Regions from separate parts of the Stappia sp. ABD4_338 genome, predicted to be linked through region 1. Evidence: predicted binding sites of a transcription regulator. Region 1 holds the regulator's gene; each other region holds the start of a gene.
The links. The regulator LexA, encoded in region 1, represses DNA repair genes until DNA is damaged. The targets are predictions, from matches to a motif close to TGTTCNNNNTGTGTTCNG.
Positions count from the first base shown of each region.

Region 2: uvrA (excinuclease ABC subunit UvrA) is a predicted target of LexA. The motif match lies at 7,755-7,772, and genes of this name have one in related genera.
Region 3: recA (recombinase RecA) is a predicted target of LexA. The motif match lies at 7,988-8,005, and genes of this name have one in related genera.

Region 1 is NZ_CM149982.1:2,041,789-2,051,816, forward strand. It holds gene ACYX4S_RS09435 (peptidylprolyl isomerase) at 1-1,746, shown strand, start outside; gene trpD (anthranilate phosphoribosyltransferase) at 1,767-2,795, shown strand; gene trpC (indole-3-glycerol phosphate synthase TrpC) at 2,788-3,600, shown strand; gene moaC (cyclic pyranopterin monophosphate synthase MoaC) at 3,620-4,147, shown strand; gene ACYX4S_RS09455 (molybdopterin molybdotransferase MoeA) at 4,144-5,370, shown strand; gene lexA (transcriptional repressor LexA) at 5,717-6,436, shown strand; gene ACYX4S_RS09465 (ComEC/Rec2 family competence protein) at 6,483-9,392, opposite strand; gene gltX (glutamate--tRNA ligase) at 9,848-10,028, shown strand, end outside.
Region 2 is NZ_CM149982.1:1,787,559-1,797,586, reverse strand. It holds gene mfd (transcription-repair coupling factor) at 1-1,212, opposite strand, end outside; gene ACYX4S_RS08345 (FAD assembly factor SdhE) at 1,277-1,567, opposite strand; gene recG (ATP-dependent DNA helicase RecG) at 1,726-3,828, shown strand; gene ACYX4S_RS08335 (DUF502 domain-containing protein) at 3,847-4,590, opposite strand; gene ACYX4S_RS08330 (YbaN family protein) at 4,733-5,095, shown strand; gene ACYX4S_RS08325 (peptidoglycan-binding domain-containing protein) at 5,289-6,698, shown strand; gene ssb (single-stranded DNA-binding protein) at 6,793-7,359, opposite strand; gene uvrA (excinuclease ABC subunit UvrA) at 7,968-10,028, shown strand, end outside.
Region 3 is NZ_CM149982.1:987,896-997,923, forward strand. It holds gene cckA (cell cycle histidine kinase CckA) at 1-1,104, shown strand, start outside; gene ACYX4S_RS04365 (hypothetical protein) at 1,240-1,731, opposite strand; gene ACYX4S_RS04370 (coiled-coil domain-containing protein) at 1,874-3,298, opposite strand; gene ACYX4S_RS04375 (DUF6384 family protein) at 3,336-4,274, opposite strand; gene ACYX4S_RS04380 (coiled-coil domain-containing protein) at 4,412-5,608, opposite strand; gene ACYX4S_RS04385 (pseudouridine-5'-phosphate glycosidase) at 5,886-6,845, opposite strand; gene ACYX4S_RS04390 (PfkB family carbohydrate kinase) at 6,842-7,837, opposite strand; gene recA (recombinase RecA) at 8,122-9,201, shown strand; gene alaS (alanine--tRNA ligase) at 9,455-10,028, shown strand, end outside.

The DNA.
Region 1 (10,028 bases):
ATCTCCGTCGTCGAGTTCGACCGCGCCTACCGCCAGGAGCTCGACCGCATCGGCCGCCAGATCGGCCGCCCGCTGTCGACCGTCGAGGGCGCGGCCTTCGGCCTGCCGGGCCAGGTGCTCGGCCAGCTTCTCGCGGAAGCCGCGCTGAACCAGACCGCGACCGACCTCAACCTTGGCGTCTCCGACGAAGAGATGGTGCGCCTGATCCAGACCGCGCCCGCCTTCCAGGCGCCCGGCGGCGGTTTCGACCGCGCCTTGCTCGCCCGCGTTCTGCAGGCCAACGGCTTCACCGAGGACGAGTTCGTCGCCGAGCGTCGTCGCTTCGAGGAGCGCCGCCAGATCGCCGAGGCCCTCGGCGGCGGCATCAAGACGCCCGCGCCGATGCTCGAGGCCTTCAACCAGCACGCCAACGAAACCCGCACGGTGAACTTCGTTGTTCTCGACGCGGCGGCCGCCGGCGAGATCCCCGCCCCCGACGCGGAGACCCTGTCGGCCTATTTCGAGGACAACAAGGCCCGCTTCCGCGCGCCCGAGTACCGCAAGGCCGTGCTTCTGGAGCTCACGCCGGAAAAAATCGCCAAGCCGGACGAGGTGAGCGAGGACGAGGTGCGGCAGGCCTACGAGGCCGACACCTCCCGCTTCGGCGAGCCGGAGCGTCGCCGCATCCTGCAGCTTTCCCTGACGAGCGAAGAGGCGCAGGACACCGCGCGCGCCGCCCTCGAGGCCGGCAAGAGCTTCGACGACATCCTCGCCGAACTGCAGATCAACGCCGAGGACATCGACCTGGGTCTGATGACGCGCGGCGACCTGGTGGATCCGGCAATCGCTGAGGCGGCCTTCGCGCTTGGCGAGGGCGAGGCTTCCGGTCTCGTCGAGGGGCGTTTCGCGCCGGTCCTGCTCAAGGTCACCGAGGTCAGCCCGGCGCACAAGACGCCGCTGGCGGAGGTCGCGGACACGCTGCGCCAGGAGATCGCGGTGGAAAAGGCCACACGCGAGATTCTCGACCTGCACGACGAGATCGAGGATGCGCGCGCCGGCGGCGCGACGCTGGCCGAGGTCTCGGAACGGTTCAACCTGACGCTCGACACGCCGCCGGCCTTCGACGCCCAGGGCAACACCATGGACGGCGGCAAGGCCACCCTTCCCGAGGTGGACGGGCTGGTCTCCGACGTGTTCGACAGCGACGTGGGCATCGAGACGGACGTGCTGCAGATGGGGCGCACCGGCTTCCTGTGGTTCGAGGTCTCCGAGGTCGTTCCGGCCCGTGACCGTTCGCTTGACGAGGTGCGCGACCAGGTCGTGGCCGCGTGGACCGAGGCCGAGCGCGGCAAGCGCCTCGATGCGGCCGCCGAGGAGATGGTCTCCGCCCTGAACGACGGCGGCGAGCTTGCGGCCCTTGCGGCGGAGCGGGGCACCGAGGTGCGGACCGCCGAGGGCGTGAAGCGCTCGACGAGCGGCGGACCGCTGCCGGCCGACGCGGTGAGCGGCGCCTTCTCCGGCCCGGTCGGAACCGTGGGCCGCGCGACCGCCTCCGACGGATCGCGAGTGGTCTACCGCGTCGCCGATGTGCAGGTGCCGGCCTTCTTCCGCGAACAGGGCGAGATCGCGACGCTCGACACGCGGCTTGGCGAGGCCCTTCAGGCCTCGATCATCGGCCAGTACGTCCAGGAGCGGGAAGCCGCGCTCGGCGTCAGCGTGAACCAGGCCAACCTCAACCGCGTCATCGGCGCCGGCCAGGGCGGCTGAGCGCCGCAAGGGGAACACGGATGAGCAACCTCAAGACCCTGATCGCGAAGGCGGCGGACGGAAACGCGCTCTCGCGCGAGGAAGCCCGGCAGGCGTTCGACACGATCATGTCCGGCGCGGCGACGCCCTCGCAGATCGGCGGCTTCCTCATGGCGCTGCGGGTGCGCGGCGAGACCGTGGACGAGATCGCCGGCGCGGTGGCCACCATGCGGGCGAAGATGCTGCCAGTGGACGCTCCCGCCGACGCGGTCGACGTGGTGGGAACCGGGGGCGATTCCTCCGGCAGCTACAACATCTCCACCTGCTCGGCCTTCGTGGTCGCGGGCTGCGGCGTTCCCGTGGCCAAGCACGGCAACCGTTCCATGTCGTCGAAATCCGGCGCGGCGGACGTGCTGATGGCGCTGGGTGTCGACATCGACATTCCGCCGGCGGCCATTTCCACCTGCATTCGCGAGGCGGGCCTGGGCTTCATGTTCGCGCCCAACCACCACTCGGCGATGAAGCACGTGGGCCCGGCCCGCGCGGAGCTGGGCACGCGCACCATCTTCAACCTGCTCGGACCGCTGTCCAACCCGGCCGGCGTGAAACGCCAGATGGTCGGCGTCTTCGCCCGCCGCTGGGTGGAGCCCATCGCCGAAGTGCTCAAGGCGCTCGGCGCCGAGGCCGCCTGGGTCGTGCACGGTTCGGACGGTCTCGACGAGATCACCGGCACCGGTCCCACCCATGTGGCAGAACTGAAGAACGGCGAGATCCGCAGCTTCGACGTGACGCCGGAACAGGTCGGCCTTCCCGTGTGCACGCCCGCCGACCTGAAGGGCGGCGAAGGTCCCGAGAATGCCGTGGCTCTGCGCCAGGTTCTGGAGGGCAAGCCGTCCGCCTATCGCGACACGGTGCTCATGAACGCGGGCGCGACCCTCGTGGTCGCCGGCAAGGCGGGCGACCTTGCCGAGGGCGTGAAGCTTGCCGCACAGGCGATCGACAGCGGCGCCGCGCTCAAGACGCTGGAGAAGCTCGTCGCCGTCTCGACCCGCGAGGCCGGACATGGCTGACATCCTGACCCGCATCGAGGCCTACAAGCGCGAGGAGATCGCCGCCGCCAGGGCCGCCGTCTCCCAGGCGGAGATCGAGGCGCGCGCCGCCGCCGCATCCGCCCCGCGCGGCTTCGCGGCTGCCCTTCGCGCGCGCAAGGCTGCGGGAGACTACGGTCTCATCGCCGAGATCAAGAAGGCCAGCCCTTCCAAGGGCCTGATCCGCGCCGACTTCGATCCTCCGGCCCTTGCCCGTGCCTATGAGGAGGGAGGCGCCGCATGTCTGTCCGTTCTCACCGACGGGCCCTCGTTCCAGGGCGCGCCGGAGTTTCTCGGCCAGGCCCGCGAGGCGACCGGCCTGCCGGCGTTGCGCAAGGATTTTCTCTACGAGACCTATCAGGTCTACGAGGCGCGCGCCTGGGGCGCGGACTGCATCCTCGTGATCCTGGCCGCACTGGACGACGAGACGGCGGCGAGCCTTGAGGCGACGGCGCTGGATCTCGGCATGGACGTGCTGCTCGAGGTTCATGACGCACGGGAGATGGAGAGGGCGCTGAAGCTGTCCTCCCCGCTCATCGGCATCAACAACCGGAACCTGCGGACCTTCGAGACCGACCTCGCCACCAGCGAGCAGCTTGCCCCGATGGTGCCCGCCGACCGGCTGGTGGTCGGGGAATCCGGCCTCTTCACGCCCGCCGATCTCGCCCGCATGGGCAAGGTCGGCATCTCCACCTTCCTGATCGGCGAGAGCCTGATGCGCCAGGCGGACGTGGCGGGCGCGACGCGCGCGCTGCTCGCCCGCGACACGGCCCCGCTCGCCGGCTGAGAGCCCGGGAACCAGCAGCATGAGCGAGCGCGAGAGCGAGCCCCGCCTCACCCATCTCGACGCCAGCGGCGCGGCGAGCATGGTCGATGTGGCGGACAAGGCGGAGACCTCCCGCGAGGCGGTCGCCGAGGGGCATGTGACCATGCTGCCCGAAACGCTCGCCATGATCCGTGAGGGCAACGCCAAGAAGGGCGACGTCATCGGCATCGCGCGCATTGCCGGCATCATGGCCGCCAAGCGCACCCACGAGCTCATTCCGCTCTGCCATCCGCTGGCGCTGTCCAAGGTCGCGGTCGAGATCGAGCCCGACGACTCGCTGCCGGGGCTGAAGGTCACCGCGCTGGTACGCGTTTCGGGGCGGACCGGCGTCGAGATGGAAGCGCTTACCGCCGTCAGCACGGCGTGCCTCACGATCTACGACATGGCGAAGGCCGTGGACCGGGGAATGGAGATCGGCGGCATTCGCGTGAACGCCAAGTCGGGCGGAAAATCCGGCGACTGGTCGCGCGGCGCGGACGGGCTCGTCAGACAGGACGACAGGTCGTGAGCGGCGACGGGCTCATCTCCGTCGAGGAAGCGCTCACGCGGTTGCTGTCGGGCACCGTTCCGCTCGGGAGCGAGGACATTGCGCTGTCGCGGGCCAACGGCCGGGTGCTCGCGCGTGACCTCGCCGCCCATCGCGACCAGCCCCCCTTCCCCGCCTCCGCCATGGACGGCTACGCGGTAAGGGCCGAAGACATCGCCGCGCCGCCCGCGCATCTCACGGTCATCGGCGAGGCCCCGGCGGGCCACGCGTTCAACGGCCGTGTCGGACCGGGCGAAGCCGTGCGCATCTTCACCGGCGCGCCCGTGCCCGAGGGCGCCGACACGATCCTGATCCAGGAAAACGCGACGCGCGAGGGCGAGCGGGTCACCGCTCTCGAGGCCGCCGCCCCGGGCCGCTTCATCCGCGCCGCGGGGCTCGACTTCGCGCAAGGCGAGGTGCTGCTCGCGCAGGGTCGCAGGCTCGGCTTTCGCGAACTGGCGCTCGCCGCCGCCATGAACCACGGCAGCGTGAGCGTCCATCGCAAGCCGAAGGTGGCCGTTCTCGCGACCGGCGACGAACTCGTCGCGCCGGGTGGCGATCCCGCCGCCGACCAGATCATCGCGTCGAACGACACGGGTCTCGCGGCTTTCGTCGAGGATTGCGGCGGCGAGGCGATCATGCTCGGCATCGCGCGCGACACACATGAGGCGCTCGCGGAGAAGATCCGTGCGGCGCAGGCGGCTGGTGCCGATATTCTCGTGACCCTCGGCGGCGCCTCGGTCGGCGACCATGATCTCGTGCAGGACGCGCTCGGCAACGCCGGCATGGACCTCTCCTTCTGGCGCATCGCCATGCGTCCGGGAAAGCCGCTGATGGCCGGACGCATCGACGACATGCGGGTTCTGGGTCTTCCGGGAAATCCGGTCTCGAGCCTCGTCTGCGCGCTGCTGTTCCTGAAACCGCTGATCCTCGCGCTTTCCGGACACCCGGACGCGGCCCGACCGCGACGGGAAATGCTGCCGCTCGCAAGTCCGGTTCCGGCCAACGACCGGCGCGAGGACTACCTGCGCGCCAGCCTTGTGTTCGGCGACGACGGCGTGGAACGGGTGCAGCCTTTCGAGCGGCAGGATTCCTCCATGCTCGCCACGTTCGCGCGGGCCGACGCCCTGGTGGTGCGCCCGCCCCACGCCGAAGCGCTGGAGCCCGGCGCGCCGGTGCCCGTGCTGCGCCTGCATCGCGGCTGATCCCCCTCCCCCTGTCGTCCCGTCTCCCGCCACCTTCCCTCCGCCGTCAAATCGCCGGTTGTGGAACAAGCCGGGAACGGGTAGGATCCGTTCATGATTTGTCCATCGCCTGAGTCGATGCGAAACGGACGTTTTCCGGCGTATCCGGCCCGCGGCACGCAGTTGGTGGCGGGCGTGTGAATTCGGCTCGAATACGGGCCGGCACATGGACGCAAGCGGTGGTGCGAACGCTACGAGATTGCCATGCACGGCCGGCACGACGGCCTGGCAAGACCGGACAAGGGGCGTATGGCGAATGGCCGGGCTCCGCGTAACGGTCCGGCCCAAGGAAGAGGATTGCCGAAGGATGTTGACGCGCAAGCAGCACGAGTTGCTCCTCTTCATACATGAGCGTCTCAAGGAGACGGGCGTTCCGCCCTCGTTCGACGAGATGAAGGACGCGCTCGACCTGCGCTCCAAGTCCGGCATTCACCGTCTCATCACGGCGCTCGAGGAGCGTGGCTTCATTCGCCGGCTTCCCAACCGGGCCCGGGCGCTTGAGATCGTCAAGCTGCCGGAATCGGTGGCGCCGGGGCTCGCGGCCAACCGGGGCCGGGGCTTCTCGCCCTCCGTCATCGAGGGATCGCTCGGAAAACCCGCCGACACGCCTCCCCCGCCCCCCGCTCAGGACATGCCGGAGACCGAAAACGTGTCGATCCCGGTCATGGGCCGGATCGCTGCGGGAGTTCCCATCGAGGCGATCCAGAGCCACAGCCATTCCATTGCCATCCCCGCCGACCTGCTCGGCAACGGCGAGCACTATGCGCTTGAGGTGCGCGGCGATTCCATGATCGACGCCGGCATTCTCGATGGCGACACGGTGGTGATCCGTCGCACGGACAGTGCCGACAGCGGCGACATCGTGGTCGCGCTGGTGGACGACGAGGAAGCGACACTCAAGCGGCTGCGCAAGAAGGGGGCGTCCATCGCGCTGGAAGCCGCCAACCCGGCCTATGAGACACGTATCTTCGGTCCCGGCCGGGTTCGCGTGCAGGGGCGGCTCGTCTCCCTCTTCCGTCGCTACTGACCGGGGTGCCGGCGGGTCGTCGGCGATCTGCGGTCGACGGAAAGCCTCATGGCGTCGTTTCGAACGCGGCAAGGTCCGGAGCATCGCGACGCATGAAGGCCGGCCAGTCGTCCTCATCCGGGGCGTAGGCCGGTGACACGACTGGTGTGGCGCGGGCACGCGGCGTCCAGGGACGCGTGGTTTCATAGGTGACGCGCGCAAGCACGCTGAACGGCAGCCCGTCGCGTGTGCGGTGTCCCGTCGTGGTTTCGCGCAGGCCAACTTCCTTGGCGTCCGGTGGTCGCGGATCGAGATACAGCGCGACCGCGCCGTCGCGAGCAAGGCGCGGGCCATCGAAGACGATCGGCGCGGCGCAATCCGCCGGCGCCTGGAGCGGGGTGACCAGGATGTCCGCCCTGGCGCAGTCCCCGACAAGCGCCTCGGGCTTTCGTGTCAGGGCCAACACCAGCGCGCGCGGGACATGCCCTGCGTCATGCGGGTCATACGGGTCATGCGCGCCAAAACCGCCCTGAACTCCAAAGCGGCTCTGGCCTCCGAAGCGACTCTGGTCGCCGAAGTCGTTTCTGCCTGCAGAACTGGCCGGGTTCGCGGAAGCGCTCATGCTTGAGGCGCCCGGGCTTGTAGTGGGGCCCGAGCTTGTAGTGGGGCGCAGGCTTGCGGCCCTCGTCATCCGCTCCCCTGATTTGATGCCTGAATCGCCCTCCTCATGCCTGCTGCGGTCGTGGCTGCTGCCATCAGGCCGCCCGATCCCCTCGAAGGCACTCCCTCCCCCCGGACCGTGGGCAAGGGCGACGCAACCGCCTGGATCGCAGGACATGGCCGCACGGCCCCCGTCGCCTGGCGGTGCTCCTCCGCGTGCAAGGGGATAGGCACCGCCGCGCGCAAGCGCGTGGGACCCGTGATCGGCCGACGGAACACCCTCGGCCCGCAGCCACATCCCGGACAGGAAGCTTCCCGGACGCGCACTCACCCGCAGCCGCCCGTCCGCATCCCGAAGCGCGATCACGTCACCATCCGAAGCAATCAGGAGATCCGGCTGGCGATGGACCGCCTGCAGGCCGATGGCGGCGAGAAAGGGCACAAGCGCCAGACGACGCGCGCCCCCCGGCGCGAGGCACAGGACACCTCCGGCAAGCACGAAAAGCAGCGTCGCGATCAGCGAGGGGGCACCAACGACGCCCTCCGCCGGCGTCCACTGGTCCGCCCATGTGGCAACCGCGACGACCCGGTCGAGCGCCAGGCCCATCAGGGTCAGCGGCAGCACCTCGAGCCCGAACGGCAGCAGTGCCAGCGCCAGGACCGCCATGGGCATGACGACAAGCGTCACCAGCGGCATTGCAAGCAGGTTGACCAGAGGACCGAGCGGCGCCACCCGGTGGAAGTGGAAGGCGCCGATCGCTCCGGTCGCTAGACCCGCGACAAGCGATGTCAGCAGCAGGGCCCCGAACCAGCGAGCGACGCCACCGGACAGGGCACCCGCCGTCACGGTGGCCGCCCGGTCGCTCCGCTCGCGGGCGCGCAGGATGCGGCGCAATCCCTCATAGGCGGCAATCAGTGCGACCACGGCGGCGAAGGACATCTGGAAGCCGGGGTCGAGCAGGGATTCGGGCGCGGGCAGCAGGATCAGCAGCGCGGCGATGGCCGCGTTCCTGAGCGTCAGGGCGCGCCGCCCGGCCATGCGGCCGGCAAGCACGAGAGCCGTCATCACGAAGGCGCGCTGTGTCGCGACCGAGGCGCCCGAGATCGCAAGGTAGAATGCGGCGGCGGCCAGGGCCGCGCCGGCCGCCCACAGGTCGATCGGTTTCGTGTCGGAAACCTCGCGCATGAGTGCCAGCCCGGCGCGCACCACGAAGAAGACCGCACCGGAAAACAGCGCCATGTGCAGTCCGGAAATCGCGAGGATATGCGCAAGGCCGGTCGTGCGCAGCACCTCCGTCACCTCCGGTGGAATGGCACTGCGATCACCGACGATCAGCGCCACGGCAAGCGCGCCGGCCACCGTGTCGCGCCCGAGCGCGGCGGCGATGCGCGATGCGATCCCGCCCCGCAGGTCCGCAAGCCCGGCGGAAAGCCTCAGGCGGACGGGCGGTGGTCCGAGATCGATCTCGCGCGGCGCCGTGAAGGCGAAACCGGTCGCGCCGAGACGCGCGAAATAGGCGCGGAAGGCGAAGTCATAGCCGCCCGGCATCACCGCATCCGGTGGCGGCATCAGGCGCGCGCGCAAGGAGACGGCGGTCCCCACGCGCGGAGGCGGATCGCCGAGCCGCCCGCGCAGGGTGACACGAACGCGCCGGGGCATTTCGGCCGCCCGTAGCCGTCCGGCCTCGCGCAGCAGAAGCGTCAGGCGCAGCGATCCCGGGCGTTGCTCGACCGTCTCGACGAATCCCGAGACCGCGAGCGAGCGTGCCCGCTCAAGAACCGGTGCCGCCACAAGCGCTGTGCGCAGCGCCCCCGCGCCCACGCCGCCAAGCAGCAGCCCGGCGAGCAGGAACACGGCTCCACTCCTTCCGCGCCGCCTCGCATGAACAGCAAGCGCGAGGAACACGAGAGAGATCAGGCAAACGACAAGGGCCGACGGCTCCGCCGGCAGGGCGAAATACCCGGCAATCCCCGCGACGACGGCAAGGCTCGCCCAGGAAAGGCCGCGCCCCTCCTCCAGATCGCGCCGGACGCCCGCCCGGATCCGGCGAACGAAGGGGCCTCCAGGCTCGTCCCCCTCGTCTGCAAGGATTTCCCGAAAACGCCGCTCGCGCCGCCGGCTCTCAAGAATGGCCGCGAGCGAGGCGAACCGCCGCGCGCCACGGGCACGGGTCTTCTCATCGAAAGCCTTGCCGTCAGGCGCCTTGCCGTCAGGCGCGATCGTGTCGGCTCCGTCCGGTCCCGGAGCGGCGCCGTCGTCATCCCCCGCCCCGGCCGTCGCGCGTCGGCGGCCACCGTCCCGGCTCCCCGCTGCCATCGGCTGCCCCCCGGCGTCCGCCTGCGTTCACATTGCCCGCGTCTCCGTTGCCCGCCTGTCCGCCGTCTCCGTTGCCCGCCTGGCGGTCGCCGGCTGTGCTGTCGCGGTCCGGTGACGCCAGATCCCCTGGCACGGCGCGGGAGCCACCCTCACTCCCCCCTCGCGTGGAGGCCATCCTCTCGCGCCCCACACCGGGCAACGCGGATTTCGGCCTTGGGAAGCGGCAAAGGGCCATGCTAAACGGTGATCCGCCGCACATGGCCCAGGCAGCGTGCAATGCAACCCGACACACGCGCAAGATGCCATTCTTGCCAATACGCGGTTGCACCGTGGCCTGGCTCGTGCCGCATGTCGTGCCGGCCGCCCTCCTTCCGGGGCCGGAGGCCGACACCCGATCCGCCGAGGACACGACCAAGGCACGTCCACGATCTGACCGAAGAACGATAAGGCCCTTCATGACCGCTCCCGTCGTCACGCGTTTCGCTCCCTCGCCGACCGGCTTCCTGCACATCGGCGGCGCGCGCACCGCGCTCTTCAACTGGCTCTATGCCAAGCGTTTCGGCGGCAGGATGCTGCTGCGCATCGAGGACACCGACCGCGAACGCTCGACCGATGCGGCGATCGCCGCGATCCTCG
Region 2 (10,028 bases), 250 kb from region 1:
GGCGATGACGATCCGCTTGCCGTCCTTGCGCCGCTCGGCGGCATGGCTCGTGAGCGCGTCGAAGACATTGACGTCGCCGGCGGCACGCTCGGCCGCGAAACTGCGCCCCTGTCGCCCGTCGAGTTCGACGACCTGGCGCCCGGATCCCGGCGGCTCCGCGAAGGGCGACAGACGCACGCTCGCCCCGTCCGCGAGCCGGGTGCGCCATTCCTCCGCCGTGAGATAGAGCGCGTCGGCCGGCAGCGGCTTGTAGGGCACCGCACCGCCCGTGCCCTTCTCGTTCAGCGCGTCGACGCGCGCGGCGTGATGTTCGCCGATCTGGTCCAGCCGTTCGCGCACCACGTCATCCGTGGACGAGGCCAGCACGATCGCGGCACCACCGACATGATCGAACAGCGTTTCCAGGTGATCGTGATAAAGCGGAAGCCAGTGCTCCATGCCCGGATAGCGGCGCCCGTCGCTGATCGACTGGTAGAGCACGTCGTCCCGGTCGGACGCGCCGAACTGGCTGACGTAACGGGTGCGGAACCGCGAGATCGCCTCTTCCGAAAGCACGGCCTCGCTCATGGCGACGAGCTCCAGCCCCTTGAGCTGCTTCGTGGTGCGCTGGGTCTCGGTATCGAAGGACCGCAGCGATTCCAGCGAGTCTCCGAAGAAGTCGAGGCGCACGGGCGAGTCCATGCCCGGTGCGTAAACGTCGACAATGCCGCCGCGCACCGCGTATTCGCCCGTGTCCTGCACGGTGGAGGCGCGGGCAAAGCCGTTGATCTCGAGCCAGTGAATGAGTTTGGACAGGTCGATCCGCTGCCCGGGCGCGAGCCGCCAGGTCTGCGAGGCGGCAAAGGCGCGCTCCGGCACCCGCTGAAGGATCGCGTTGACCGTCGTGACGAGCAGCGTCGGCTTCTCGAGCGTCTCCGGCCGGGCCAGACGGCTCAGCGTGCCGAGGCGGCGCGCGACGATGCCGGCGTTGGGCGAAACGCGGTCATAGGGAAGGCAGTCCCAGGCGGGAAAATCGAGCAGATCGAGGCCGGGCGCGAAATAACCGAGCGCATCCGACACCAGCCGCGCGTGCTGCGCGTCCCGTGCCACGAAGACGGCGGCCAGTCCCGCCGGACGGCTGGCGACCAGTTGCGCCAGCACATGGGCCTCGGCGCCGTCCGGCACGCCGGTGACGACGGCGTTGCCGGCACCCGACAGGAGATTTTCCAACACGTTCGCAATCCTCGCATCGCCGGGGCACGCGGCTTCATGAAAAGCCGGGCACACGCGGCGTGGCTCAGCTTTCGGCCGCCACCTGGGCCTGCCTGAAGGAAATGATGGCGCGGTAGACGGGGGTGTCGTGTTCCGCGGGCACGGGCTGCCGACCGGTCATCCACTTGAACAGGTCCTGGTCGAAGACGTCCATCAGCCGTTCGAGATCGGCAAGGTCGGCCTCGCTCAGCCGCGCCACATGGGCGCTGGCGAACTGCCCGAGGAAGATGTCCATCTCCTTCATGCCGCGATGCTGGCACCGGTAGAGGATGCGCTTGCGCCGGTCGTCCATCCCGGTGTCCGTCTCCTGAGGCATCATGCACTCCTGTCGCCGCGCCATTGTCGGGAGCCCTGCTTGACAGGAGCCCCCCGGTTCGCGGGTTATAGCGGGCTTGGCGCGAAACTCAATCCGTGCCAGTGGAAAGCATCCGGCCCGTCGGGCCACCTTCTCCCGCAAAGCCCGAGACGAGGTTCATGCGTCCCAGCCTGCTCGATCCGCTCTTCACGCCGGTCTCGCGCCTGCCGGGAATCGGTCTGCGTACCGCCCGCACGCTCGGCGGCCTGTTCGGCAAGGACGCCGAGCGGGAGCCGACGGTGTCCGACCTGCTGTTCCACCTGCCGTCCGGCACCATCGACCGACGCCTGCGACCGGGGATCGCCCACGCGCCCGAGGGCGCGATCGTCACGCTCGAGGTGCGCATCGACCGGCATCAGGCTCCGCCGCGCGGCAGCCGCGCGCCCTACCGCATTCTCGCCCACGACGACACCGGCACGATCACCTTCGTCTTCTTCCATGCCCGTGGCCCGTTCCTGGAAAAGAGCTATCCCGTCGGCGAGGACATGATCGTGTCCGGCCGCATCGAGCATTTCAACGACCAGATCCAGATGGTCCATCCAGACCATGCGGTCCTCGCCGATGATGCCGACGACCTGCCGCTTGTCGAACCGGTCTATCCGCTGACCCAGGGCCTGTCGTCGAAGATGCTGCAAAAGGCGATGGCCGCCGCCCTCGACCTCGTTCCCGACCTGCCCGACTGGCTCGATCCGGCCATGGAGCGGCAAAAGGCATGGCCGACCTTTTCGGACGCCCTCCACGCCCTGCACCAGCCCTCGCCCGAGTCGCCCGAAGCCGGCGACCCGGAAGCGCTGGCCCGCCTTTCCTACGACGAATTCCTTGCAAACCAGCTCGCGCTCGCGCTGGTGCGCCGCTCCATGCGCCAGACACGCGGCATTGCCCGTCACTTCACCGGGGCGCTGAAGCAGAAGATGCTGGACGCCCTGCCCTATTCCCTGACCGAGGGACAGGCCAAGGCGGTGGCCGAGATCGAGGCGGACCTGGCCGCGCCCACGCGCATGTTGCGCCTGCTGCAGGGCGACGTCGGCGCCGGAAAGACGGTCGTGGGGCTCATGGCGGTGGCGGCGGCGGTTGAATCCGGCGCGCAGGCGGTCATGATGGCCCCGACGGAAATCCTCGCGCGCCAGCACTATCTCTCGCTTGCGCCCTTGTGCGAGGCCGCCGGCATCCGCATCGCCGTGCTGACGGGAAAGGATGGCGCAAAGGCCCGCCGCGAAACCCGCGCGGCCCTGGAGGCCGGCGACATCGACCTGATCGTCGGCACCCATGCGCTGTTCCAGGGCGACATCGCCTTCGCCAACCTGGGGCTTGCGATCGTCGACGAACAGCACCGGTTCGGCGTTCACCAGCGCCTTCAACTGTCCTCGAAGGGGGCCGGCGTGGACATGCTGGTCATGACCGCGACGCCGATCCCGCGCACGCTCGTGCTGACCTATTTCGGCGACATGGACGTTTCCCGCCTGACGGAAAAGCCCGCCGGACGGCAGCCGATCAAGACCGTCACCGTGCCGCTGGAGCGCATGGACGAGGTGGTCGAACGTCTCCGGCGCGCCCTTGACGAAGGCACGAAGGCCTATTGGGTCTGCCCGCTGGTGGAGGAGTCGGAAAAATCCGATCTGGCGGCGGCGGAAGAGCGCTTCGAGGTGCTGACCCAGGTGTTCGGACCCCGGGTCGCGCTGGTGCACGGCCGCATGAGCGCGGAGGAGAAGGCGTCCGCGATGACCTCCTTCAAGGATGGCGACGTGGGGCTTCTGGTCGCGACGACGGTGATCGAGGTCGGCGTCGACGTTCCCGCCGCAACGATCATGGTGATCGAGCACGCCGAGCGCTTCGGCCTGTCGCAGCTCCACCAGTTGCGCGGCCGTGTCGGACGCGGCAGCGAGGCATCCACCTGCTTGCTTCTCTACAAGGCCCCCGTCGGCGAGACGGCGCGCGCGCGCCTCTCCATCATGCGCGACACGAACGACGGATTCCTGATCGCCGAGGAGGACCTGCGCCTGCGCGGCGAGGGAGAAATCCTGGGCACGCGCCAGTCGGGAATGCCGGGCTTTCGCATCGGCGACGCGGCGACCCACGCCGATCTCATAGAGATGGCCCGCGACGACGCGCGTCTGGTGCTGGAAAGGGACCCCGATCTCACCAGCGAGCGCGGTCGCGCGCTGCGGGTTCTGCTCTATCTCTTTGCCCGTGACGAGGCGGTGCGCCTGCTCCGGGCTGGCTGACCTGCCTGGCGGGCGGCCTCAGCGCTTGCTCCCGCCGGAGGCTTTCTTGCCGTCGTCAAGCGCCTCCCCTTCCAGAATCGCGAGCTTGGCGTATTCGGGGCTTACCAGACCGGCGGAGATCACCAGCTTGGCGGCTTCCTCGACGGTCATGTCGAGTTCGATGACTTCCTGTTTGGGCACGAACAGCAGAAAACCGGAGGTCGGGTTCGGCGTCGTCGGCAGGAACACCGCCGTCACCTCGTGCCCCTGGTCGTTGAGCTTGTGCGCCACCTCGCCGCGCGCGTCGGTGGCGATGAAGACGATTGCCCACAGACCCGGGCGTGGGTACTCGATGATTGCCGCCTTCTTGAAGCTGTTGGAGCGCTCCGCAAGCACCGTCTCGAAGATCTGCTTCAGACCGCTGTAGAGATTGCGCACCACCGGCATCCGCCCGAGCAGCAGCTCGCCGTAGGACAGAAGCGTGCGCCCGGCGATGTTGGCGGTCAGGAACCCGATGAAGACCAGGCCGATGAAGGCGACGATGAGCCCGATCCCGGGCATGGGGAACGGCAGATAGGTGTCCGGATTGTAGTAGTGCGGCAGGAGCGGCTTCACCCAGCCGTCGACCCATTGCACGATGGACCAGGACAGATAGGCGGTGATCCCGAGCGGTCCCGCCACCACGAGTCCCGTCAGGAAATAGTTCCTGAGCCGGGTCATGCCGCCCGGCCGCGCGGGCTTTGCCTCACCCTCGTGATGTTCGTCCGTAGTCTGTCCGCTCATGTGGTCCTGTCGTCCTGCCTCTGGGGCCCCTGGCCCCGTCTGCCCCTCAGCAATAGATAAGCGAGGCACAGGCCAAGGGAAACTGATAGAAGGTCCCTGGCGAAAATATGGGCGCATCGCACCTCAGGAGAGCACACTTCCCATGCTCGCACGCACCGTCTTTGCCACGCTGGGCGCGCTTCTGGTCGCCCTGGGTGTTATCGGCGCCTTCCTGCCGCTGCTGCCCTCGACGATCTTCTTCATCATGGCGGCCGGCTGTTTCGCCCGCTCCTCGCCGACCCTCGAGGCCTGGCTCCTGGACCACCGCACCTTCGGTCCGCCGATCCGCGCATGGCGCGAGAGCGGTGCGATCTCGCGCCACGGCAAGATGCTGGCGCTGGGCGGAATGGCCTTCGGCTACACGATGTTCTACATCGGCGCGCGTCCCTCGCCATGGCTTGCCGCCGGCGTGGCGCTCTTCTTCGTCGGCAGCGCGCTCTTCGTCGCGACAAGGCCCACACCTTAGCTTTTGCCCACATCTCCCTCGGCTTTTGTTTACCCTGAAGGGAGCTTCGGCCCGGAGGAAGGCTTGGAACAGCCCGTCCTGTGACCCCGGTCACGCTGCGTTCAGCTTCGCCCGGCCAAGCTTGTGTCGCAACGTCATCCCCACGGCTGTCGCAGGGGCCGGCGTTTCGTCACCAAACGCCGAGGACCTGGTCATGATCCGTCTTGCCCCAACCGGCCCCTGCGCCGACCCCGCCCCCGACCGGCGCATGTTCCGCCTGACCGCCGCATTGCTTCTCGCCGCACTGGCCGCCGTCCTGTCGGCGTTCCTGTCGCCCGCCTCCGCCCAGCCGATCGAGATCCGTCCCGACCTCAGGCCGGTGATCCGCCCGGACGTGCTGCCGCAGACGCTGCCGCGCGTCTGCGCGCCGCCACGCGTGATGCGCAACGGGCGGTGCATCAACCCCGTTCAGCCGGGCCGCGACATCGTCTGCCGGCCACCGAAGGTCAGGCGCGGTAACCAATGCGTCGATCCGCTGCGACCGCCGGTGGTCTGTGTTCCACCGCGCGTCGCGCGCAATGGCCGCTGTGTCATGCCCGCGCCCTCGCCCATGCCGGTGGTGTGCCCCGCCCCGAAGATCCGCGTGAACGGGCGGTGCGTGGACCCGGTTCGTCCTCGTCCGATCGTCTGCGAGCCGCCGCGCGTGCGTCGGGGCAACCGCTGCGTGATGCCCGACGTCCGCCCCGCCTGCCGACTGCCCTATGTCTGGTCGCGGGCCGCCCGTCGCTGCATCCTGCCAGTGCCGGTTCCCCCGATCACGCCGCCGCCGGCGTGCGAGGCACCCTGGCGCTATTCCGCCGAGGCCAGCGGCTGCATCTGCCCCAGCGGCCGCGTTGTGGTGAACGGCGCCTGCGTGCGCCGCGAGAGCCAGTCGTGCAGCTATCCCTTCGTCTGGTCGGGGTCCGCCGGTCGCTGCGTCTGCGCCAGGGGGTTCTCGTCTTACGGAACCGGTTGCGCTCCCGACCGTCCGACACCGAGCCCGCAGGACAACATCCTGTGGATCCAGTCCTGCCTGAATGCGGCCGGCTATGACGCCGGTCCCGAGGACGGCCTCGCGGGACGCCGCACGCGCAGTGCCTGGAATGCCTTCCGTGCGGACGAAAACCTTGCCGGCGACAGCTCCTACACGGACCCGGAAACGCTGGCGAAGCTCTTCGAGGCCTGCCGTCCGGAGGGCGCACCGCCGCCGGAGACAAGCAATGCGGACGACAAGGAGGAGCCCGCCGCGCCGGATGACACGGAGGCGGACGACGAGACGAAGGCCGGCTCGACGGACGCCGACACCGGTGAGAGCAAGGGCGAAGAGACCGATGCGGGGGCGCTCACGCCCGCGCCGGCCCAATGCGCCACCGGCAAGCTCTACACGATGCTGAGCGCGCAGGACGCCAGCGTCGAACCCTGCGGCCGCCTCTGCATTCCCGCCCCCGAAGGACTGAGCGAGGACGAACTGGCGGAGCGGGCCGAAAGGCAGGGCATCACCTGGTGCCGCTCCTGCGTCGCCGTCGGAGACCTGGGCCTGCTTTGCCCGCAGCCGGATGAGGCGGGAGACGCGGCGAACCCCTGACCGGCGGGTGACGCCGGCCACAAAACGACAAAGGCCGCCGGAAGAACCGGCGGCCTTTGCAAACCTGTTTCTTTTCAAGCCTGACGAACCCCGATCAGAACGGGATTTCGTCATCCATGTCGCCGCCGGGGCCACTGCCGAAGCCACCGCTGCCGCTGCCTCCGCCACCGGAACGACCGCCGCCGCTGCCTCCACCGAAGCCGCCGTCGTCGTAACCGCCCGAGCGGCCTCCACCACCGCCGAAGCCGCCTCCACCGGCGCTTCCGCCACCGCCACCGAAGTTGCCGCCGCCTCCGCCGCCGCCCTCACCGCGCCCGTCGAGCATGGTCAGCGTGGAGTTGAAGCCCTGCAGCACGATTTCGGTCGAGTAGCGGTCCTGGCCGGACTGGTCCTGCCACTTGCGGGTCTGGAGCTGACCTTCCACGTAGATCTTCGACCCCTTGCGCAGGTAGCTTTCGGCGACCTTGGCCAGACCCTCGTTGAAGATCACGACCCGGTGCCATTCCGTCCGCTCGCGACGCTCGCCCGTGGAGCGGTCGCGCCAGTTCTCGGAGGTCGCCACGCGCAGGTTGACGACCGGGCGCCCGTCCTGCATCCGCCGCACCTCGGGGTCGGCCCCCAGATTGCCCACCAGGATCACCTTGTTGACGCTTCCCGACATCCTGAACTCCTTAAGATCGGTCCTTGTCGCGGGAGCCCGTCCCGCTGGTCTCCTCGTCGCGGAACCGTGATTCCGCGGATCGCGATGGCGGGCCCCTGTCCCGCCTGCCGGCCCTTGCGAACATCGCGGAACGGGCTGGCCGAAAATGACATCGCCGCCGGCTTGCGGCGGTCTCGGCGCGGGCTAAGGCCTCGCACGCGATCCGCCACCATAGGCGCATCGCCGCCGCGCTGCCGGGCCAAACTGCGCCTTTTCCACAATCGCCGGGCCATGCGTGAAGGGCACCGCGCCAAGGTTCCGCCTTTGTTCCACATCAGTGCGCTCCACACAAGTCTGCAGAGACATGCCTTGCACAAGATGAAGCGCGCCCCATCTCCATGCTTGGCGCAAGCTCTCGTTCCCGCTATGTTCCGTAAACTCATCGGATGGTCGCCCGCCTGCGTATCACAGGTCTGCCGCGCTCTTCCGTCAATCGACGCGCGCACTCTCATGGCGTAGAACGGCCCTCCCGCCGCGTCCGCGCCGGACACCGAAATTCCGTCAAAGGCCGAACCGTCACGCCGAGGGCGCCGGTGCGCGCCTCACCGTCATCAGGGACCCGCCTGCCCATGCCGAAGTCGTCCAAGCCCACGCCGGCCCCGACCAGCACCGCCTCCGACGCCGCGGACCGTCGCGTCATCAGCGTGCGCGGCGCGCGCGAGCACAATCTGAAGAATGTCGACGTGGACCTGCCGCGCGACTCGCTGATCGTCATGACCGGCCTGTCGGGCTCGGGAAAGTCGTCGCTGGCCTTCGACACGATCTACGCCGAAGGCCAGCGCCGCTACGTCGAGAGCCTGTCGGCCTATGCGCGCCAGTTCCTGGAGATGATGCAGAAGCCGGACGTCGACCAGATCGACGGTCTGTCGCCCGCGATTTCCATCGAGCAGAAGACGACCTCGCGCAATCCGCGCTCGACGGTCGGCACCGTGACGGAGATCTACGACTACCTGCGCCTGCTTTTCGCGCGCATCGGCGTGCCCTACTCGCCCGCGACCGGCCTTCCCATCGAAAGCCAGACGGTCAGCCAGATGGTCGACAGGATCCTGGCCCTCGATGAGGGAACGCGCCTCTATCTGCTCGCGCCCATCGTGCGCGGACGCAAGGGAGAGTACCGCAAGGAGCTGGCGGAGCTCATGAAAAAGGGCTTCCAGCGCGTCAAGATCGACGGTGAATTCCACGAGATCGCCGACGCTCCGGCGCTCGACAAGAAGCTCAAGCATGACATCGACGTGGTGGTCGACCGCATCGTGGTCCGCGAGGACATCGGAGGTCGTCTGGCGGACTCGCTGGAAACCGCCCTGGGGCTCGCCGAAGGGCTCGCCATCGCGGAGTTCGCCGACAAGCCGCTACCTCCGGCGGGCGACGATGCGGTGCTGCAGAACCGCAACGAGACCCACGAGCGGATGCTGTTTTCGGAAAAATTCGCCTGCCCGGTCTCCGGCTTCACGCTGCCCGAGGTCGAGCCGCGCCTGTTTTCCTTCAACAATCCCTTCGGCGCCTGCCCGACTTGCGACGGTCTGGGCACGACGCTCGCCTTCGAGCCGGACCTGGTCGTTCCCGACCAGACCCTGACCCTGCGCGAGGGCGCGGTGCTGCCGTGGGCCAAGACCGGCTCCACCTCGCCCTACTACGCCCAGACGCTCGAGGCGCTGGCGCGCCACTACGGCGCGAACATGGGCACGCCCTGGAACGAATTGCCGGAAGACCTGCGCAACGCGATCCTCTTCGGGTCGGGACGCGAGAAGGTCGAGTTCGTCTATGACGACGGTGTGCGCAGCTACCGCACCAGCAAGACCTTCGAAGGCGTAATCGGCAACATCGAGCGCCGCTGGCGCGAGACCGAGTCCGAATGGGTGCGCGAGGAGCTGTCGCGCTATCAGTCGGACCGTCCCTGCCCGGCCTGCAACGGCTACCGGCTGAAGCCCGAGGCCCTGTGCGTCAAGATTTCCGAGCGGCACATCGGCGAGATCTCGCAACTCTCGATCCGGGACGCGGGAACCTGGTTCGAGGCACTGCCCGGCGCGCTCACCGACAAGCAGCAGGAAATCGCCGTCCGCATCCTCAAGGAAATCCGCGAGCGGCTGAAGTTCCTCAATGACGTGGGCCTCGACTACCTGTCGCTGTCGCGCAATTCCGGAACGCTGTCGGGCGGCGAAAGCCAGCGCATCCGCCTCGCCTCGCAGATCGGTTCCGGCCTCACTGGCGTTCTCTACGTTCTCGACGAGCCGTCCATCGGCCTGCACCAGCGCGACAACGCCCGCCTGCTTGAAACGCTGAAGCACCTGCGCGATCTCGGCAACACGGTGATCGTGGTGGAGCACGACGAGGACGCGGTTCTCACCGCCGACCACGTCGTCGACATTGGCCCCGGCGCCGGCGTTCATGGCGGAGAGATCGTCTCCCAGGGCACTCCGGAGCACATTCTCGCAGACCCCAACTCCCTGACGGGACAGTATCTTTCCGGCAAGATGGCGATCGAGGTGCCAAGCCAGCGCCGGCCGTCCCTCAAGGGGCGGCGCCTGAAGGTCGTCGGCGCGCGGGGCAACAACCTCAAGAATGTCACCGCCGAGGTGCCACTGGGCACCTTCACCTGCATCACCGGTGTTTCGGGTGGCGGCAAGTCCACC
Region 3 (10,028 bases), 1.1 Mb from region 1:
GTGGCGCATGACTTCAACAACGTCCTGACGGCGATCATCGGGTTCTCGGACCTCCTGCTTGCAAGCCATCGGCCGAGCGATCCGTCCTTCCAGGACATCATGAACATCAAGCAGAACGCCAACCGTGCCGCCGGGCTCGTGCGCCAGCTTCTGGCGTTCTCGCGCCGGCAGACGTTGCGGCCGAAGGAACTGGCGCTCAACGACGTTCTGGCGGACCTGTCGATCCTGCTCGACCGGCTTCTGAGCGAGAAGGTCGAACTCAGCGTCGTGCACGGGCGCGACCTTTGGCCGGTGATGGCGGACCTGAACCAGCTCGAGCAGGTGATCGTCAATCTTGCCGTGAATGCGCGTGATGCCATGCCCGAGGGCGGAAGGCTGACCATCCGCACGCTCAACGTGAGCGAGGAGCAGTCGCGTGATTTCGACAACACGCGCGGCATGCCGGCGGCCGAGTATGTCCTTGTCGAGGTGACCGATACCGGCACCGGCATGACACCGGAGGTCATGGAAAAGATCTTCGAGCCGTTCTTCTCCACCAAGGACGTGGGCAAGGGAACGGGGCTCGGGCTTTCCACCGTCTATGGCATCGTGAAGCAGACCGGTGGCTTCATTTTCTGCTCCAGCGAAATGGGAGCGGGAACCACGTTCCGCATCTTCCTGCCACGGCACGTCCGCGACGAGTCGGAGCAGGTGGAGGCTCGTCCGGTCGAGCAAACGCCGCTTACCGATCTTACCGGCTCCGCGACAATCCTCCTGGTGGAGGACGAGGAAGCGGTGCGCGCCTTCGCCGCCCGCGCGCTGACCTCCCGCGGCTACACCGTGCATGAGGCTTCCAGCGGTGCCGAGGCCCTGGAAATCATGGAAGAGACCGGCGGCGAGGTGGATCTGGTCGTCTCGGACGTGGTCATGCCGGAAATGGACGGCCCCTCGCTGCTGCGGGAGCTGCGCAAGACCCAGCCGGACCTCAAGATCATCTTCGTCTCGGGCTATGCCGAGGACGCGTTCGAGAAGAACCTTCCGGAGAACGAGAAGTTCTCCTTCCTGCCCAAGCCTTTCACACTGAAGCAGCTTGCCACCGTCGTGAAGGACGTTCTGGCGGGTTGAGGCTCTCAGTCGATCCCGGCCGGCGACAGGTCGGACCCGGTTGCACGGAACAACAGAAAGGCCCCGCCAATGGCGGGGCCTTTCGTCTTTCTGAAGGCTGTTGCGTCAGGACGGCCCTGAACGGGCTGTCGCGCCTCAGATACAGGAGGCCGAGGCCTCGGCCTTGGTCTTGAGGCCGACGAGGCTGTCACGCGGATTGTACTGCGGCTGGGTCAGGGTGAAGACCTGCTCGAGCGCGGTGCCGGCGTTGTTCACGACAGCAACGTCCTGGACCACGAAGGTATCGCAGCCGGCTCCCTGGAACCGCACGCGGATGCGGAACTTGCGCGGCCCGTTGTCGGAGGGGCCGAACTCGCTGTCGAGGGCCGGATTCGCGCCGGTGACCGTGCGCTCGAGAACCACCATGTTCGGCTGGTTCTGGGCGATTGCCGTTCCACGTTCGATGGCGTTGGCGACGATGGTCTGACGTACGGTTTCCGTATTGGCGGCGACCTTGATCGACTGGGCGCCCGCCGGGACGGTCAGGACCGCCTGCTTGGGGGCGGTGTCGATGTTCGTACGTCGTCCGGACTGGCAGGCTGCCATGGCCAGCGCGGCGGCAAGGACGACGGTCAGGCGAAGGTACATGTCGAATTCATCTCCTGGCGGACACTCACATGCGGGCGGAGGGGCGAACGATCCGCACCCGGTGCGGCCCAGCATGTGCCGGCCAGATTAACAGACCCTGCAGGAGCGCGCATCCGCACAACGTGCGGACGCGAAAATGGTTTCAGAACGTGTCGCCCGTGTCGAAACCGCCACCGCCGAAGGAGCCGCCGCCCGAGAAACCGCCTCCGCCGAAGCCGCCGCTGTCGCCTCCCATGGAGCCGGGCAGGCCGATTCCGCCGGGAAAGCCGACGCGGTTGCCGTGACGTGGCCGGCGGCGGCGGGCTTTCTCTGCCTTGGCCCAGTAGTCGGAGCCCGACAGCGTTCCCCTGGCGAGTTCGCCGAGCAGCACCCCTGTCAGGCTGTCGTCGTCGAAGGTCGAATCCCACGTATCGTACCGGCGGGTGCGGAACTGCCGCGCGACCTTGACCAGTTCACCTCGCCGCCGTTCCAGGTCGCGCAGGGCGCTCTGATCGTTTTCCAGTGTCAGTGCCGCCTGACCGATGCGTGCATCGAGATCCTGAAGGCGCCGGACAATGGCCTCGTCCTCGCGGGAGGGTGTGGCGCGGGCTTCCTTCCACAACGTTGAGAGCTGCTCGGAGCGCAGCGAGCGCAGAAGCGCTTCCTCCGCGCCCCGATAATCCGCGTCTTCGCCGACGAGGAAGGGCTGTTCGCGACGCACCACCTCGGCGAGTTCCGTTTCGAGGTCCTCCAGCCGGGCCGTGATTTCCTCGATCTTGGCTTCGGCCGCGTCGATCGTGGCCGCGAGGTCCTCGCCTGCAATTTCGGCGGCTGCCTGGCGCGAAAGCGCGCCCAGACGCTCCCGTTCCGCCCTGGCCTCCGTTTCACGCTCGCTGGCGTAGACGTCGAGACGCTCGGGGATCTCGACCAGCATCGCGTAGTTGGGCCTTGCGTCGTCGTAGCGGATCAGCCCGGCGACCCAGCGATCGAGCATCCGTACCACGCCGGACGAGCCGTAGGATGAGGTGCCGAAGCCGCGTTGCCAGAGATAGACGAACAGCGGATCGCCTTCGTAGGCCTTGCCCTTCTCGGCTCGATCCTCGGCCGCGCGGCGGGCCTTCTCGCGGGCCGCCTCGGCGGTTGCCCGGGCCGCATCCGCGCGCTCGCGCTGGGCGGCGTACTCCGGATCGTCGGCGAGCCGCGCGTCCACCGCCTCGAGGATATTGTCCAGGCGGTCACTTGCCGCGTCGCGTTCCCGTGTCAGCTTGCGTCGCTCGTCGGTGAGGGAGGCGACCTCCGCTTCAAGCGCGGCATGCTGGGCGCGCAGGTCCGACAGGGCGAGGTCGCGCTGCTCCAGGCGCTTGCGTGCCTCCGCCTCGTCGCGATCGATGCGCTGGCCGAAGGCGTGCTCGCCTCCATCGCGCAAGCGGAAGCGCGCAAGCTCGCGATAGGCGTCCAGTTCGGCGCGGCGCAGGTCGGCAATGTCGGCCATGGCCGTCTCGACCGCGCGTTTCATCACAGTCTCTTCCTGGCGAAGTTCGCCGAGCGTGCGCTCGATCGATCCCAGCGTCTGGCGTCCGCTTACCATGTCTGCCGTCCCGCCCCTTCAGGTGTTCCTGCCGCGTCTACCAACGGGTGATCGCTCCGGCATCGACCGGCATGTTCCAGTCCGGCTCCAGTTGTCCGCGCTCCTTGGCGCCGAGAACAGCGTTCTGGACGATGCCGTCGTCCTCCTTGTCGCGCCGGACCGCCTCGAAGGTGGATTGCGGCACGCGCTGGGCCCAGATCGTCACGGCCTCCGCCTCGCCGTCTTCCTCTGAGGTAATCTCGCGTGAAAGGGGCGTGCCGTCCGGGCCGATGGCCTCGACCACCAGATAGTAGTTCCGCGAGGCCCGGTTCGCCTGCGGAATGCGGGTCACGCCGGTCGGCGTGCCGGGGCGCGAAACGACGCGCACCTGATAGGTCTCCAGGAGCCGTGCCTCGAGCGCTTGAAGGCCGGCCAGGGCCGCCCTTGCCGCCGTCGCGTCGCCGCGCGCCGCCGCGGCCCGTCCGTCGGCTGCGATCGCCTGTGCCCGTTCGCCCGCCTCGGGAACGGATGCGAGGGCTGCGATGCGCTGTTCGAGTTCGGTGTAGCTTTCCGGCAGCGTCTGGCTCAGCTCCACGCGCAGGGCTTCCGCCGCGCGCTCGCGTGGCGCGACGACCAGAAACCGCCAGGCCAGGAAGGCCGCAAGGAGAAGGGCGAGGACGATGAGAAGGATCTTCCCCCACTTCGCCCGGGTGACATAGATCGTCGCCAGCGTTCGCGAGACGCCAAGAGCTGGCGGCGAGTAGACGAACCGGTTTTCCTTCAGGCTTTCGACGCCGTCGGAAAGAATGCGTTCGGAGACCTCGATGCCCTGGCTCTTGTAGATCTGGCGCAGGCGCTCGATCATCGCCTGGTCGCGATGGTCGCTGTCGAGTTCCCTGAGGGCGATCCTCTCGTCGTGCCGGAGCGTGTCGACGACGTCCATCGCCAGCATCAGATCATCCAGCGGTGGCCTGGTGGATGCGCTGTCGGAACCCATGCCGTCCTTCCTGTTGAGCCCGTCATGCCCGGAGAGGCGCGAGCGGCACGGACCCGGAAAACCCGGGGCCGGCTCTTTCGTTCAGTTCGGTCCCTTGGCCATCGTACCGAGTAGGGGCTGGCCGGACCGGATCGGGATCACGCGTTCAGCGCGTTGCCCTTGGCCGCGAGCTTTGCCAGGCGACGCTTTCCGTCCTCGACCGCATCGCGGATCTCTTCGGAGTTCTTCGTCGACATCTTGCGCATCTCGGTGATGATCTCGCGCGAATTGACCTGGAATGTGATCACGGAATCGACAAGCTTCTTGACCGCCGCCGCCTGGACGGTGGGGCCGTAACCCGCCTTGAGCGCCGCTTCCTGTACCGCATCACCGATCTCGGCGAGTGTCTCGAGAGATTTCGACACGCCTTCCTTCATGGCGTTCAGGGTCTCTGTCGACTCATGCAGTCCCTGCAGGCCGGTGAAGGACGCGTTGAGCGCGGTCAGCACCGAATCGTTGGTGGAGAAGAAGCTGACGGCCTGTGCGTAGACTCGTTCCTTGGCGTTCGTCGTCTGCATTAGCCGGGCCATGATGACCTCGGACGTGTTGTAGCCGATCGTCAGGTTATCGGAGAGGTCCTTGGCGATCTGGTAGCGCTTCTCCTCATCCTGCATCTCGCGCATGGTCTCGTCGCGGGCAAGCTCGAGGCGGGCCTTGGCAGCGGCGTCGGCGCCGTCATGAGCCTCGACCGCGGCGTTCGCCTTCTCGAGCGCCTCCTTGGCGCCCTCAAGCTTCGCGGTCGCGGTGTTCAGCACCTCAAGCGCCAGGACCTCGGCCTGTTTCAGGGCGCCGCGGAAGTCACGATAGGCGTCCAGGATGCGCTGTTCGCGCTCGATCTGGTCCTTGGTGTCACGCGCCACGTCTACATAGGTGTCGCGAATCTTGCCGAAACGGTCCGAAATCGTGCCGCGCGTCATGTCGCGCCACTTGTTGGACAGGCTCTCCATGAAGGAGATCTTGCCGTCGGAGAGCTGGTCGACCATGCCCTTGGCATCGTCGCGGATGGAGTTGAACGCTTCGGTGATCGCCTCGTAGCGCTCGCCGATGGACATGCTCTGGATCTCGTTGCGCACGACCTCGTTGAAGGTCTGCGCCTGCCCGAGGGTCCGGGTGATGACCGCGACCTTGTCGGGCGAGAGGTCGGAGATCTTCTCCAGAAGCGCGTTGATCGGCGCCTCGGCGGTGCTGTCGGGCATCAGGCCGAGATCCCGCAGGGCGCCGACGGCCCGATCAAGATACTGCATCGGCGAGGGAAGATTTGCAGGGGTCGTCTCTGCCATATCCGTATTCGACATGTCCGTCTCCGCCATATCAAGCTGCGCCGCCTTGCGCGTGCGCCGATCCGGGACCCATCGGGCGTCCCACAAGAAGACCGGACCAGGCTGTCCGGCAAAATCGCGATGCAACCAGTGTATCCGGTTGGAAACTCTCCCGCGCGGGCGGCCCCGCGCGCATGCGTCGTCACCCAGTTGTCACCGCCAAACGCGACTTCATCGTGACAGGCGCACCGGGACGGCGAGGCGAGTTAAGCACATTCCCGCATGAGGTTGCACCATCCAAGCGACCGGCGTGTCAGCCTTGCACCCGGGCGAGGGCGATGCGGGCCGCGAGGCGCGCGTTGTTGCGCACGAGCGCGATGTTGGTTTCCAGGCTGCGTCCTTGCGTGAGTTCCAGGATCATGGAGAGCACGAAAGGGGTGACCTCCTTGCCCGCGACACCGCGCCGGGCCGCCTCCGAGACGGCCGTCTCGATCGCGCCGGCAATCTCGTCGGAGGGGATCTCGGCAGCTTCCGGCACCGGGTTGGCGACAAGGATGCCGCCGTGTCCCGGAAAGGCCGCACGCATCGCCAGAAGCCGGGCGATTTCTTCCGCCGTGTCGAGCCGGTAAGGCGCGGCGAGACCGCTGTCGCGCGACCAGAAGGCGGGAAAGACGTCGGTTCCGAAAGCCACGACGGGCACGCCACGGGTTTCAAGCACCTCAAGCGTCTTCGGCAAATCGAGAAGCGCCTTTGCACCGGCCGCGACGACGCAGACCGGCGTGCGGGCAAGCTCCTCGAGATCGGCGGAGATGTCGAAGCTTTCCTCCGCTCCCCGGTGAACGCCGCCGATGCCTCCGGTGGCAAAGACCTCGATGCCGGCCGCATGGGCGGCCATCATGGTCGCGGCGACCGTCGTCGAACCCGGGCGGGCGGAGGCGAGCGCGAAGGCGAGGTCGGCCCGCGAGCACTTCATCACGCCGCGCGCCTGGGCCAGACGTTCAAGATTGCCGTCCGAGAGCCCGACGTGCAGGTGTCCGTCCAGCAGGGCAATGGTGGCCGGAACCGCCCCTTCCGCGCGGATGTCGGCCTCGACCTGGCGAGCGGTGTCCACATTTCGAGGCCACGGCATGCCATGGGTGACGATGGTCGATTCCAGAGCGACGATGGGGAGCCCCTCGTCCCTGGCGCGGGCAACCTCTTCACTGTAGAGCACCGGAGGCGCTTCGCGGGAGACATGTGGTCCGATGCGCGTGCCCGAGGTCTTCTCGCTCATGTCCGGTCTCCATTGGCGGGTGTCCGGCGAGCGCCGGACGGCCCGGGCTTATAGGACCTCCGGGCCCCGGCTGTCGAGGCGGGTGTCGGAGGGGCGATCGCCGACCAGCAAAGCGCGTCCGACACGGCACCGGGCGATGCCAGCGTGAGGGCCGCCGCACGAAGACCGCAGGCGGCCGCGGACGGGAGGTCGAGGCCGGTCTCGACCGCGCGCAGCGTGCCGGCCACGAGCGCGTCGCCTGCGCCCGTTACATCGTGAATGCGTTCAGGTTGCGGAACGGGAATGCCGAAGCATCCGTCGGCTGTTGCCACCACGAGGTCGGCCCCTCCGTCGCTGACGAGACAGGCGCGTACGCCCGCACGCACCAGTGCGGTCGCGAGGTGTCGTGTCCCGGGCAGCTTCCGGGCGCCGTTCTCCTCGCCGAGGATCACCTGTGCCTCGGCCCTGTTGCAGAAAAGCATGTCGAGGCGGGGCAGCACCGGCCGCAGACGCCCGGCCTTTGCCCGCGAGACCGCGTCGGCGGCGATCCGCCGGGACCCCGCCGTGGTGCAAAGCCGGTCAAGGACCTCTTCGGGAAGGTTCGCATCCAGAAACCAGAGGGAGGCGGAGCTTGCGGCAGCCATGTCGGCGCCAAAGGCTCCGGCATCGAGCGTGTCGGTGATGCGCGCGTCCACGACCGCCGCCGGCAAGGAGCCATCCGGGTCGTGAAGGGCGATGTACCGGCCGGTCGGGGCATCTTCGCGCCGTACCTCAAGAAGCCGGATCCTTTCGCGTGCCAGCCAGTCGCGAAGAACACCCGCTTCCGGGTCGTTGCCGAGCGCGCCGGCGAGGAACACCTCACTGCCGAGGCGCACCAGCCCGCGCGCCACGTTGGTCGCAACACCGCCAGGCCGCGTGGAGAAGGCGCCGGGTGTTGAGGTCTCCGGCCGGATGGCACGGGAGGCATGCACGAGCGTGTCGAGATGAATGGCACCGAAACAGCAGACGGTCATGGCGGGGCCCGGAGACAGGAAATGGCCGGTCTTGATGACACGAGTGTGCCCGATGGGAAAGCCGCACGAGAAGGGGAGGTGATTCTTCGAGAAGACGGGACTTGTCGCGCCGGGCTGCCAAACGCGTGTCCCGAAACTTGTCCCCAGATCCTGAACGAATAAAGAACAAAAGACAAATCAACGTTTTGATTCAATATCTCGATGCGATTTGCCGAATGAGAACAAAGGTGGTACAAAAGCGCGGTTTGAAACGCCGCCGCCGGCGTGAAATAAGGATGTCTCGCATGTCGCAAAACTCACTCCGCTTGGTCGAAGGCATTCAGATGGACAAAACCAAGGCGCTCGACGCCGCGCTCTCGCAGATCGAACGGGCCTTCGGCAAGGGCTCCATCATGCGCATGGGCCAGGGGCAGGTCGTCGAGGTTCAGACGGTCTCCACCGGCTCCCTCGGGCTCGACATCGCGCTTGGCATCGGCGGTCTGCCGCGCGGGCGTATCATCGAGATTTACGGGCCCGAGTCCTCGGGCAAGACGACGCTGGCGCTTCACACGGTTGCCGAGGCACAGAAGAAGGGCGGTATCTGCGCCTTCATCGATGCCGAGCATGCGCTTGATCCGGTCTACGCCCGGAAGCTGGGCGTCAACATCGACGACCTGCTGATCTCGCAGCCCGATGCTGGCGAGCAGGCTCTCGAGATTGCCGACACGCTGGTGCGCTCCGGAGCGATCGACGTTCTCGTGGTCGACTCGGTCGCCGCGCTGACGCCGAAAGCGGAACTCGACGGCGAGATGGGCGACAGCCTGCCGGGCATGCAGGCGCGTCTGATGAGCCAGGCGCTGCGCAAGCTCACGGCCTCGATCTCGCGCTCGAAATGCATGGTCATCTTCATCAACCAGATCCGCATGAAGATCGGCGTGATGTTCGGTTCGCCGGAAACGACCACCGGCGGCAACGCGCTTAAGTTCTATGCCTCGGTGCGTCTCGACATCCGCCGCATCGGCGCGATCAAGGACCGCGACGAGGTGATCGGCAACCAGACCCGCGTGAAGGTGGTGAAGAACAAGCTTGCGCCTCCGTTCCGGCAGGTCGAGTTCGACATCATCTACGGCGAGGGCGTTTCGAAGATGGGCGAACTGATCGACCTTGGCGTCAAGGGCGGCATCGTCGAGAAATCGGGTGCCTGGTTCTCCTACAACAGCCAGCGGCTTGGGCAGGGACGTGAGAACGCAAAGCAGTTCCTGCGTGACAACCCGGAGGCGGCGAACGAAATCGAGCTGGCGATCCGCCAGAACGCCGGCCTCATCGCCGAGCGTATCACCGACCCCTCCGGCCATGCGGATGAGGACGGTGTCGTCGACGAGTGATCGCAAGGGAAGGCCATCGTCGATGGCCTGACTTTCCTGCTGAAAAGTCGAGCGCCCGGTTTTCTTCGGCACGATGTGTGCGGAGAAGGCCGGGCGCCTTGCGTTCTGCCACCGGCAGACGCCTGCAATGCTGGACTTGTCGGCGGGGCAAAGCTAAAAGCGGCCCGAGATATTGGGCATGGCGAGAGCGGCGGAAGCGGTGTGCGGCAGGGCGCGCACGGACCCGTCGAGCCAGGGAGCATTGGACGGCTTTATGAGCGGTGTAAACGAAATCCGGTCGGCGTTTCTCGAGTATTTCGCAAAGAACGGCCATCAGGTGGTGTCCTCCGGCCCGCTCGTTCCGCGTAACGATCCGACGCTGATGTTCACCAACGCCGGCATGAACCAGTTCAAGAATGTGTTCACCGGCCTTGAAAAGCGCGATTACGATCGCGCCGTAACCGCGCAAAAGGTTGTGCGTGCCGGTGGCAAGCACAACGACCTGGACAACGTCGGCTACACCGCGCGTCACCATACGTTCTTCGAGATGCTCGGCAATTTCTCGTTCGGCGACTACTTCAAGGATCGCGCGATCGAACTGGCCTGGAACCTCATCACGAAGGAGTACGGTCTTCCCAAGGACCGGCTCATCGTGACCGTCTATTCCGAGGACGACGAGGCGCATGCACTGTGGAAGAAGATCGCCGGCCTTTCCGACGATCGCATCATCCGCATCCCGACCTCCGATAACTTCTGGACCATGGGCGACACCGGTCCGTGCGGTCCGTGCTCGGAGATCTTCTACGATCATGGCGATCACATCTGGGGCGGACCTCCGGGCTCCGCCG